Regions from separate parts of the Streptomyces sp. NPDC044002 genome, predicted to be linked through region 2. Evidence: predicted binding sites of a transcription regulator. Region 2 holds the regulator's gene; the other holds the start of a gene.
The links. The regulator HrcA, encoded in region 2, represses chaperone genes, less so after heat shock. The targets are predictions, from matches to a motif close to TTNGCACTCNGNNNNNCNGAGTGCNAA.

Region 1 (5,369 bases), on a different contig from region 2:
CCTGACCATCGAGATCGAAAGCGCACGATCCTATGGATGTCGTTCAGCTTAGTGCTGCCCCGCACCCCCTGGCCAAGCCCGGCTACGGCAAAATCGCCGCGCCGGAGCAAGCGCCCCGCACCGCCCGCGACTTCGCGCACCTCCCGGCCCGTGAGGCGGCCGTCGCCGGGTACCTCGACCGGCTGCCGGACGGCGCCGACATCAGCGTGAAGACCCTCGCCGCCGTCCTGCCCCTGTGGGGCCAGTGCGCCCTGCGCACCGCCCTCAACCGGCTGGCCACCGCCGGGCACCTGCACCGCGTACGGGAGCGGCTGCCCGGACCGGTCACCCGCTGGGTCACCCGTACGTTCTTCTCCCGCACGGCCCGCGACGGCGCCTGGTGGGCCCGGTTCACCCAGAGGGATTGCCCCGCACCGACGGCCCCGCCACCACCCACACCGGTGCCCCCGGCCCGGACCGATGCCCCGGATGACGCGTACGCCATCCTCTCCTCCCTCGGCCGCACCGCCCCCGCCCTGGCACTGTCCAAGGCCGACTGCACGGCCCTCGCCCCGCTCCTCGTCCCCTGGCTGGCCCAGGGAGCCTCCCCCGACCGGATCCGGCTCGCCCTCACCGCCGGCCTGCCGCCCGTGGTCCACCACCCGGCGGCCCTGGTCCGCAAACGCCTGGAGTCCAAACTCCCCGCCGCACCGGCCCCGGCAGACGCTCCACCCCCACCCCCACCCCGCGCCGAGTGCACCGAATGCCGCGCCCCCGGCCCGCCCGGCGCCTTCACCGAGGGCCGCTGCCGCGCCTGCCGCCCCGAAGCCCCCCGCCCGCCGGTCTTCACCCCGCCCCTCACCCCGGCCGAGGTCCGCGCCCGTGCGGCACTCGTCCGCGAAAGGAACCGCCGATGACCAGTCCGCCCCTCCACCGTCGCCGAACCGGGGCACCATGGTGTCGAGGAGGCAACGCCATGACCCCCAGCACCGCCGCGCACGCCCAGATGTCCCTGACGGACTTCGAGACGCTGGCCCGCCGCGCACCCGAGACAGTGACGCTCGAATTCATCAAAGGAAAGCTGGAGGTCAAGCCGGTGCCCGACGGCGACCACGACGAGATCATCATGTGGGTCGCGGACCAGTGCATGGCGCACCGCCCCGATCTGCGCCTGTACCGCGAGCGTGGGCTCCGCATCGAGCAGTACCGCAACGGTCGCGCCCGGCCGGACGGGGTTCTCGCGCCGAAGCGTCATTTCTCCGGGCACGGCGAATGGTCCGACCCCGCTGGAGTGCTGATGGCCGTCGAGGTGGCCTCGCACGACCACGACACCGAGCGTCGCGACCGGCAGGACAAGCGCGAGGGTTACGCACAGGCGGGCATTCCCGTGTTCTTGCTGATCGATCGCGACAGCGACACGCTCACCGTGCACAGCGAGCCGGAGGGCGGACGCTACCGCCAGGAGAGGTCCTGCGCCTACGGCGGGACCCTCGCCCTCCCCGAGCCGGTCGGATTCTCGCTCGCCACCGAGGAACTCCAGGACTACGCCGCCCACTGACCCCCGCCCCCAACGCCCGAGGGCGGCACCCCTTGCGGGGTACCGCCCTCGTTCGAGAACAGCCGATCAGCCAGGGGCCGATCAGAAGTCCATGTCACCGCCCGGCATGCCGCCCGGAGCGGCGGCGGCCTTCTCCGGCTTGTCGGCGATGACGGCCTCGGTGGTCAGGAAGAGCGCGGCGATGGACGCGGCGTTCTGCAGCGCGGAGCGCGTGACCTTCGCCGGGTCGATGATGCCCTCGGCGATCATGTCGACGTACTCGCCGGTCGCGGCGTTCAGGCCGTGGCCGACGGTCAGGTTGCGCACCTTCTCGACGACGACGCCACCCTCGAGACCACCGTTGACGGCGATCTGCTTCAGCGGGGCCTCCAGCGCGAGCTTCACGGCGTTGGCGCCGGTCGCCTCGTCACCGGTGAGCTCCAGCTTCTCGAAGACCGAGGAGGCCTGCAGCAGGGCCACGCCACCGCCGGCGACGATGCCCTCTTCGACGGCCGCCTTCGCGTTGCGGACGGCGTCCTCGATGCGGTGCTTGCGCTCCTTGAGCTCGACCTCGGTCGCGGCACCGGCCTTGATGACGGCCACGCCGCCGGCCAGCTTCGCGAGGCGCTCCTGGAGCTTCTCGCGGTCGTAGTCCGAGTCGGAGTTCTCGATCTCGGCGCGGATCTGGTTGACGCGGCCCTGGACCTGGTCGCTGTCACCGGCACCGTCGACGATGGTGGTCTCGTCCTTGGTGATGACGACCTTGCGGGCGCGGCCGAGCAGGTCGAGACCGGCGTTCTCCAGCTTGAGGCCGACCTCCTCGGAGATGACCGTGCCGCCCGTGAGGATGGCGATGTCGCCGAGCATGGCCTTGCGGCGGTCGCCGAAGCCCGGGGCCTTGACGGCGACGGACTTGAAGGTGCCGCGGATCTTGTTGACGACCAGGGTCGACAGGGCCTCGCCCTCGACGTCCTCGGCGATGATCAGCAGCGGCTTGCCGGACTGCATGACCTTCTCCAGGAGCGGCAGCAGGTCCTTGACCGAGCCGATCTTGGAGTTGACGATCAGGATGTACGGGTCGTCGAGGGACGCCTCCATACGCTCCATGTCGGTGGCGAAGTACGCCGAGATGTAGCCCTTGTCGAAGCGCATGCCCTCGGTGAGCTCCAGCTCCAGACCGAAGGTCTGGGACTCCTCGACGGTGATGACGCCTTCCTTGCCGACCTTGTCCATGGCCTCGGCGATGAGCTCGCCGATCTGGGTGTCGGCGGCGGAGATGGAGGCCGTGGAAGCGATCTGCTCCTTGGTCTCGACATCCTTGGCCTGGGCCAGCAGGGCGGCGGAGACGGCCTCGACGGCCTTCTCGATACCGCGCTTGAGGGCCATCGGGTTGGCGCCGGCGGCCACGTTGCGCAGACCCTCGCGGACGAGCGCCTGGGCGAGGACGGTCGCGGTGGTCGTACCGTCACCGGCGACGTCGTCCGTCTTCTTGGCGACTTCCTTGACCAGCTCGGCGCCGATCTTCTCGTACGGGTCCTCGAGCTCGATCTCCTTGGCGATGGAGACACCGTCGTTGGTGATCGTGGGGGCGCCCCACTTCTTCTCAAGGACGACGTTGCGACCCTTGGGGCCAAGGGTGACCTTGACGGCGTCGGCGAGCTGGTTCATGCCACGCTCGAGACCGCGCCGGGCCTCCTCGTTGAACGCGATGATCTTGGCCATCTGAAGTGGTCCTCCAGGACTGGGGTTCCCCCTGCGCCGCCAGGCGTGAGGGGAGGGTGGATTGCTCCGGACCGCGCCCGCGCCCGCGACGGACGGCCTGCGGATCCAGCGGTTCCGTCCCGCCGGACCCTGCGGGCCTCACCGACCCGGTCCTCGTTTTGGTAGCACTCTCACCGGGAGAGTGCTAACGCCAATGATTAGCACTCGACCCCCACGAGTGCAAGCGGCTTCAGGCAACACGCGGGCGGCGCGGCGGCGACACGGCAATGACGCGGGGCGACACGCAGGAGGGGCCCACATCCCTGTCCAGGATGTGGGCCCCTCAAGCGTCTGTGCGTGCGTCGGTGGCCGATCGCGTTCGCTCCGACTCAGCCGGCCGCGAGCTTGACCATGTCCGCCTGCGGACCCTTCTGGCCCTGCGAGATCTCGAACTCGACCCGCTGACCCTCTTCAAGGGTGCGGTACCCGTCCATCTGGATGGCGCTGTAGTGGACGAACACATCCGCACCACCGTCGACCGCGATGAAGCCGTAGCCCTTCTCCGCGTTGAACCACTTGACGGTGCCCTGAGCCATGCCTAACTCCCCTATTACTGGCCCTTGCGCAGGACCGCACTTCGCGGTCCCGGGTCAGAACTTGCGCCGGAACGCCTCGACCGCGGCTGAATGTATCCGCACCGGTGCTGTCAGCAACAGGTCAATCCGACGAGAAATCTGGACACACGGAAACCTGGAAATAAGGTGAAATCCTGGCTTATTCCAGGGCAACTCGGGCCAGACAAGCGGCACCAAAGGCCCAAAAGGCACGCTCATGTTGACTCAATGTCAACCATCCGTCCGCCCGCTCATATGCGGCGGGCATGGACAACGGAGGGGACTGCCCCAACTCTACCGCGCCCAATCAAGCAGAATTGCCCCCTCCGCTTTTAGCGGAGGGGGCAATTCTGATCTGAACGCGTCAGCCGCGAACCGGGCCGCGAATCAGCAGCCGCCGGCCACGGCCGGAATGATCGAGACGCCGGCGCCGTCCGGCGTCGCCGTCTGCAGGCCGCCCTCGAAGCGCACGTCGTCGTCGTTGACGTAGACGTTCACGAAGCGGCGCAGCTTGCCCTGGTCATCCAGGACGCGCGCGGCGATGCCCGGGTGGTTCTTCTCCAGGGACTCGATGACCTCGGCGAGGGTCGCGCCCTCGGCCGGGACCTCGGCGACGCCGCCGGTGTAGGTGCGCAGGATGGTGGGGATGCGGACGTTGACGCTCATGGCGCTACCGCCTTTCCGGGTGTGTCAGGGGGAAGCAGGTGGGGGTCAGGCCAGGCCGGCGGCGCGGAACGCGTCCAGGCTCGGGCGGATGGTGGCCGTCTGGCCGCTGTCCGCGGCCACCGCCTCCAGGGTCTTGAGTCCGTCACCGGTGTTCAGGACCACCGTGGTCAGCGCCGGGTCGAGCTGCCCGTTCTCGATCAACTTCTTCGTCACGCCGACGGTCACGCCGCCCGCGGTCTCGGCGAAGATGCCCTCGGTGCGCGCGAGGATCTTGATGGCCTCGACGACCTGCTCGTCGTTGACGTCCTCGACGTAGCCGCCGGTGCGCCGCGCGATGTCCAAGACGTACGGGCCGTCCGCCGGGTTGCCGATGGCCAGCGACTTGGCGATGGTGTTCGGCTTCTGCGGGCGGACCACGTCGTGGCCGGCCTTGAAGGCGGTGGACACCGGGGAGCAGCCCTCGGCCTGGGCGCCGAAGATCTTGTACGGCTTGTCCTCGACGAGGCCGAGCTTGATCAGCTCCTGGAGACCCTTGTCGATCTTCGTCAGCTGGGAGCCGGACGCGATCGGGATGACGATCTGGTCGGGCAGCTGCCAGCCGAGCTGCTCGCAGATCTCGTACGCCAGCGTCTTGGAGCCCTCGCCGTAGTAGGGGCGCAGGTTGACGTTGACGAAGCCCCAGCCCTCGCCCAGCGGGTCGCCGATGAGCTCGGAGCAGAAGCGGTTGACGTCGTCGTAGTTGCCCTCGATGCCGACCAGGTCGCCGCCGTAGACACCGGCCATGACGACCTTGCCCTGCTCCAGGTCGTGCGGGATGAACACGCAGGACCGCAGGCCCGCCCGGGCGGCCGCGGCGCCGACGGCGCCGGCCA
Region 2 (5,369 bases):
GGCCGTCATGACGTTCTCCTCATCTGCAATGCGTTCAACGCGTCCTGTGCCCCGGCCAGTTCGGCCGCCAGCACCTCCACCAGCTCCCCGGCCGGCAGCGCCCGCGCCAGCCGGTGCCCCTGGCCCGCCCACAGGGACATGCCCTGCGGGTCGCCGGCCGCCGCGGCCGCCTTGCGCAGCCCGGCGGTCATGTGGTGGACCTGGGGGTAGGCGGCCGGGGCGTACGGCCCGTGCTCCCGCACGAACCGGTTGACCAGGCCACGCGCGGGCCGGCCCGTGAAGGCCCGGGTCAGTTCCGTGTGCGGGAACATCGGGTCGGTCAGGGCCTTCTTGTGCAGCGGGTGCGCGCCCGACTCCGGGCAGGCCAGGAAGGCCGTGCCGAGCTGCGCCGCGTCCGCTCCCGCCGCCAGCACCGCCGCGATCTGCGCGCCGCGCATCAGGCCGCCCGCCGCGATGATGGGCAGGGCCACGGCCTCCCGTACCTGCGCGACGAGCGCGAGCAGGCCGACGCCGGCCGTGCCGTCGGCCTCCGGGTCGTCGCGGTGGGTGCCCTGGTGGCCGCCCGCCTCGACGCCCTGGACGCAGACGGCGTCGGCGCCCGCCGCCTGAGCGGAGCGGGCCTCCTCGACCGAGGTGACGGTGACGACGGTACGGGTGCCGGCCCCGCGCAGCCGGGCGAGCACACCGGGCGCGGGCGTGCCGTAGGTGAAGGAGACCTCCGGGACGGGGTCCTCCAGCAGGATGGCCAGCTTCGCCTCGTACCCGTCGTCGCTGTTGCCGACGGTGTCCTCGGGGGCGAGCGAGACCTCGTACCAGCCGGCCTCGCCGGCCAGCTGCCCGCGGTAGGTCTCGACGGCGGCCGGGTCGACGTAGCCGGTCTGCGGCATGAAGAGGTTCACGCCGAAGGGCCGCCGGGTGAGGCCGCGCGTCTGCTTGATCTCCTGGTACATGCCGTCGGCGGTCTTGTAGCCGCCGGCCAGGTATCCGAGGCCGCCGGCCTCGCACACGGCGGCGACGAGCGGCGGGCAGGAGGCGCCGCCCGCCATGGGAGCCTGCACGATCGGGTACTGGGGGAGACCGTTCGGTGCGGAGGACATGGACTGCATCGTGCCACGTCCGGGCCACCGGGCCGAACCGTCGCATTCGCCTGGCATAGTCCGCTTCCCCGGCGTGTCCGGGAATCGCCGCGCGCGGTGTCCCGGAACGCACGGAGCCCGGACCGGGATGACCCCGGACCGGGCTCGTACGAGTGCTCCGGACCTGCCTCAGCGCCCGTTGAACGCGTCCTTCAGGCGGCTGAACAGGCCCTGCTGGCCGGGGGCGAACTGGCCCATCGGCCGCTCCTCGCCGCGCAGCTTCGCGAGCTGGCGCAGCAGCTCCTCCTGCTGGGCGTCCAGCTTGCCGGGGGTGGTGACCTCGACGTGGACGATCAGGTCGCCGCGGCCGCCGCCGCGCAGGTGGGTGACGCCCCGCCCGTGCAGCGGGATGGCCTGGCCGGACTGGGTGCCGGGCCGGATGTCGATCTCCTCCATGCCGTCCAGCGTCTCCAGCGGGCACTTGGTGCCCAGGGCCGCGGCCGTCATGGGGATGGTGACCGTGCAGTGCAGGTCGTCCCCGCGCCGCTGGAAGGTCGGGTGCGGCAGCTCGTGGATCTCCACGTAGAGGTCGCCGGCGGGGCCGCCGCCGGGGCCGACCTCGCCCTCGCCCGCGAGCTGGATCCGGGTGCCGTTCTCGACACCGGCGGGGATCTTGACGGTGAGGCTGCGGCGGGAGCGGACCCGGCCGTCGCCCGCGCACTCGGGGCACGGGGTCGGGACCACGGTGCCGAAGCCCTGGCACTGCGGGCAGGGGCGCGAGGTCATGACCTGGCCCAGGAAGGACCGGGTGACCTGGGAGACCTCACCGCGGCCGCGGCACATGTCACAGGTCTGCGCCGAGGTGCCGGGAGCGGCGCCCTCGCCGGAGCAGGTGCCGCAGACGACGGCGGTGTCGACCTGGATGTCCTTGGTCGTGCCGAAGGCGGCCTCGTCCAGCTCCAGGTCCAGACGGATCATGGCGTCCTGGCCGCGGCGGGTCCGCGAGCGCGGGCCGCGCTGCGAGGCCTGGCCGAAGAAGGCGTCCATGATGTCGGAGAAGTTGCCGAAGCCGCCCGCTCCGAAGCCGCCCGCGCCGCCACCGCCGCCCGAGGAGGACAGCGGGTCGCCGCCGAGGTCGTAGACCTGCTTCTTCTGCGGGTCCGAGAGGACCTCGTAGGCCGCGTTGATCTCCTTGAAGCGCTCCTGCGTCTTCGGGTCCGGATTCACGTCCGGGTGGAGTTCACGGGCGAGGCGGCGGAAGGCCTTCTTGATCTCGTCCTGCGATGCGTCGCGGCGCACGCCGAGAACGGCGTAGTAGTCCGTGGCCACTTACGACTCCGCCAGGATCTGTCCGACGTAACGTGCCACTGCGCGTACCGCTCCCATCGTTCCGGGGTAGTCCATGCGGGTCGGTCCGACCACGCCGAGTTTGGCGACTGCTTCGCCGCCCGAACCGTAGCCGACGGACACGACCGACGTGGAGTTGAGTCCCTCGTAGGCGTTCTCGTGACCGATCCTTACGGCCATTCCCGACTCACCGGCCTCGCCCAGCAGCTTCAGGAGCACGACGTGCTCCTCCAGCGCCTCGAGCACGGGCCTGATGGTCAAGGGAAAGTCATGTCCGAAGCGGGTGAGGTTGGCGGTGCCGCCGATCATCAGCCGCTCCTCCGCCTCCTCGGCCAGCGTTTCGAGAAGGGTCGCGAGGACGGCCTTGACGGTCGCCCGGTCGTCGATCTCGAACGACTCCGGAAGGTCCTGCACCAGCTGCGGCACGTCCGTGAAGCGGCGGCCGACGACCCTGCTGTTCAGACGCGCCCGCAGGTCGGCGAGGGAGTTCTCGCCGAAGGGGGTCTGGGTGTCGACGAGGCGCTGCTCGACGCGGCCGGTGTCGGTGATCAGTACGAGCATCAGCCGGGCCGGGGCCAGCGACAGCAGCTCGACGTGCCGCACGGTGGAGCGGGTCAGCGACGGGTACTGGACGACGGCGACCTGCCGGGTGAGCTGCGCGAGCAGCCGTACCGTGCGGCCGACCACGTCGTCGAGGTCGACGGCGCCGTCGAGGAAGTTCTGGATGGCCCGGCGCTCGGGCGTCGACAGCGGCTTGACGCCGGCCAGCTTGTCGACGAAGAGGCGGTAGCCCTTGTCCGTGGGGATCCGGCCGGCGCTGGTGTGGGGCTGGGCGATGTAGCCCTCCTCCTCCAGCACGGCCATGTCGTTGCGCACGGTCGCGGGCGAGACGCCCAGCTTGTGGCGCTCGGTGAGGGCCTTGGAGCCGACGGGCTCCTCCGTCCCGACGTAGTCCTGGACGATGGCGCGCAGCACCTCGAGTCTGCGTTCGCTGAGCATCGCGCACACCTCCGGATGCGGTCGGTCGTCTGCCTGGCCGTCGGGGCCGGCCCTGGCCTTGTTGGCACTCTGCGCGTGTGAGTGCCAGAGATCCCCCGGTCAGTGTACGGCCGGGTAGTACGCCGCAGGCAAGGGCGGCCCGCCAGGGTAGCGTCACCGCATGGACGTACGTTGGGAAGAGGCGGGCTGGGAAAGGGTCACCGGACGGGTCGGCCGGCGACGGCTACCGGTGTGGGACTGCACGGTGGGACTGGTGGTGGGGGACGAGTCGGTGCTGCTGATCGACCCGGGATCGTCCGTGCGCGAGGGCGCGCAGGTGCGCGCCGAGGCGGAGCGGCTCACGGGTCGCCGCGTGACCCATATCGCATTCACCCACGGACATTTCGACCACGTGCTGGGCGGAGCGGCCTTCGCGGGAGCCGAGTTCTTCGGGGCGGTCGGCCTGGAGCGGCTGCTGTCGACTCCGACGGGCCGCGAGGACGTGCGGGTGAGCGCGGTCCGGATGGGTCTGGCGGAGGAGGAGGCCGCGGAGGCGGCGGACCTGCTCCAGGCGCCCCGGCACCTGGTGTCGGGCGAGTGGACGCTGGAGCTGGGCGGGGTGCAGGTGCTGCTGGCGAACGTGGGGCCCGCGCACTCCGAGCACGACCTGGCGGTCTTCGTGCCGGGCGAGCGGGAGGCGGTGTTCTGCGGGGACCTGGTCGAGGAGTCGGGCGAGCCCCAGGCCGGCTCGGACGCGGTGCCGGGCCAGTGGCCGGCCGCCCTGGACCGGCTGCTGTCGCTGGGCGGTGACGACGCGGTGTACGTGCCGGGTCACGGAGCGCTGGTGGACGCGGGCTTCGTGCGTGCGCAACGCGACACACTGGCGGCCAGGTTCGGCGTGTCGGGGGCGTGAGGGCGCCGGCTCTCCTAGTGTCGGCCGGATGCGTGAGTACTCCCCCGACCTGACCCCGCAGTGGAAGCGCTCCAAGCCGGTGCCGGAGGTGCCGGCGGACCCGGACCTGGTGGTCGAGGTGGCGGGTACGGACTTCTGCGGCGCGGTGGTGGCCTGCGAGGCGGGCACGGTGACCCTGGAGGACCGCTTCGGCAAGCGCCGGGTCTTCCCGCTGGAGCCGCGCGGCTTCCTGCTGGACGGCGCGGTGGTGACCCTGACCCGCCCCGCGCGGGGGTCCGCCGCGCCGGCCCGTACGGCTTCGGGCTCGATCGCCGTCCCGGGGGCGCGGGCGCGGGTGGCGCGGGCGGGGCGGATCTACGTGGAGGGGCGGCACGACGCCGAGCTGGTCGAGCGGGTCTGGGGCGACGACCTGCGGATCGAGGGCGTGGTGGTGGAGTACCTGGAGGGCGTGGACGACCTGGCGGCGGTGGTCGCGGAGTTCGCCCCCGGCCCGGACGCCCGTCTGGGCGTCCTGGTCGACCACCTCGTACCGGGCTCGAAGGAGTCCCGGATCGCGGCCTCGGTGACGGGGCCGGACGTGCTGGTGGTGGGCCACCCGTACGTGGACGTCTGGCAGGCGGTGAAGCCGTCGGCACTGGGCATCCGGGCGTGGCCGGAGGTGCCGCGGGGGCAGGACTGGAAGACGGGCGTCTGCCGGGCGCTGGGCTGGCCGGAGAACACGGGGGCCGCCTGGCAGCACATCCTGTCCCGGGTGACGTCCTACCGGGACCTGGAGCCGACGCTGCTGGGGCGGGTGGAGGAGCTGATCGACTTCGTCACGGCCGGCGGTGCCGCTTGAGCTTGGGCAGGGTGCCGAACTCGGTGGTGTCCAGCTCGATACCGAGAATATCGAGGGGCACGGATTGCCCGAACGGTACTCGGAGCTCCACCTGGTAATCAGCCGCCTCACCAGCACCCGTCGGCTTGGTCAGCAGCACGCATCCGGCATAGAACGGGTCGATGATCAGATAGGCAGGCACCCTGCCGGCCGCGTACAGGGCTCGTTTGAGGCCGTA

Region 1: the regulator HrcA is predicted to act here: its motif matches at 3,400-3,426, upstream of groL (chaperonin GroEL).

Annotation. Positions count from the first base shown of each region.
Region 1 is NZ_JBWKEZ010000033.1:33,963-39,331, forward strand. Features, by position in the region: gene AC07A6_RS23730 (hypothetical protein) at 33-896, shown strand; gene AC07A6_RS23735 (Uma2 family endonuclease) at 956-1,537, shown strand; gene groL (chaperonin GroEL) at 1,619-3,238, opposite strand; gene AC07A6_RS23745 (cold-shock protein) at 3,607-3,813, opposite strand; gene AC07A6_RS23750 (MoaD/ThiS family protein) at 4,219-4,497, opposite strand; gene thrC (threonine synthase) at 4,543-5,369, opposite strand, start outside.
Region 2 is NZ_JBWKEZ010000016.1:91,770-97,138, reverse strand. Features, by position in the region: gene AC07A6_RS15035 (16S rRNA (uracil(1498)-N(3))-methyltransferase) at 1-9, opposite strand, end outside; gene AC07A6_RS15030 (nitronate monooxygenase) at 6-1,097, opposite strand; gene dnaJ (molecular chaperone DnaJ) at 1,266-2,405, opposite strand; gene hrcA (heat-inducible transcriptional repressor HrcA) at 2,406-3,422, opposite strand; gene AC07A6_RS15015 (MBL fold metallo-hydrolase) at 3,583-4,314, shown strand; gene AC07A6_RS15010 (DUF3097 domain-containing protein) at 4,343-5,152, shown strand; gene AC07A6_RS15005 (Uma2 family endonuclease) at 5,130-5,369, opposite strand, start outside.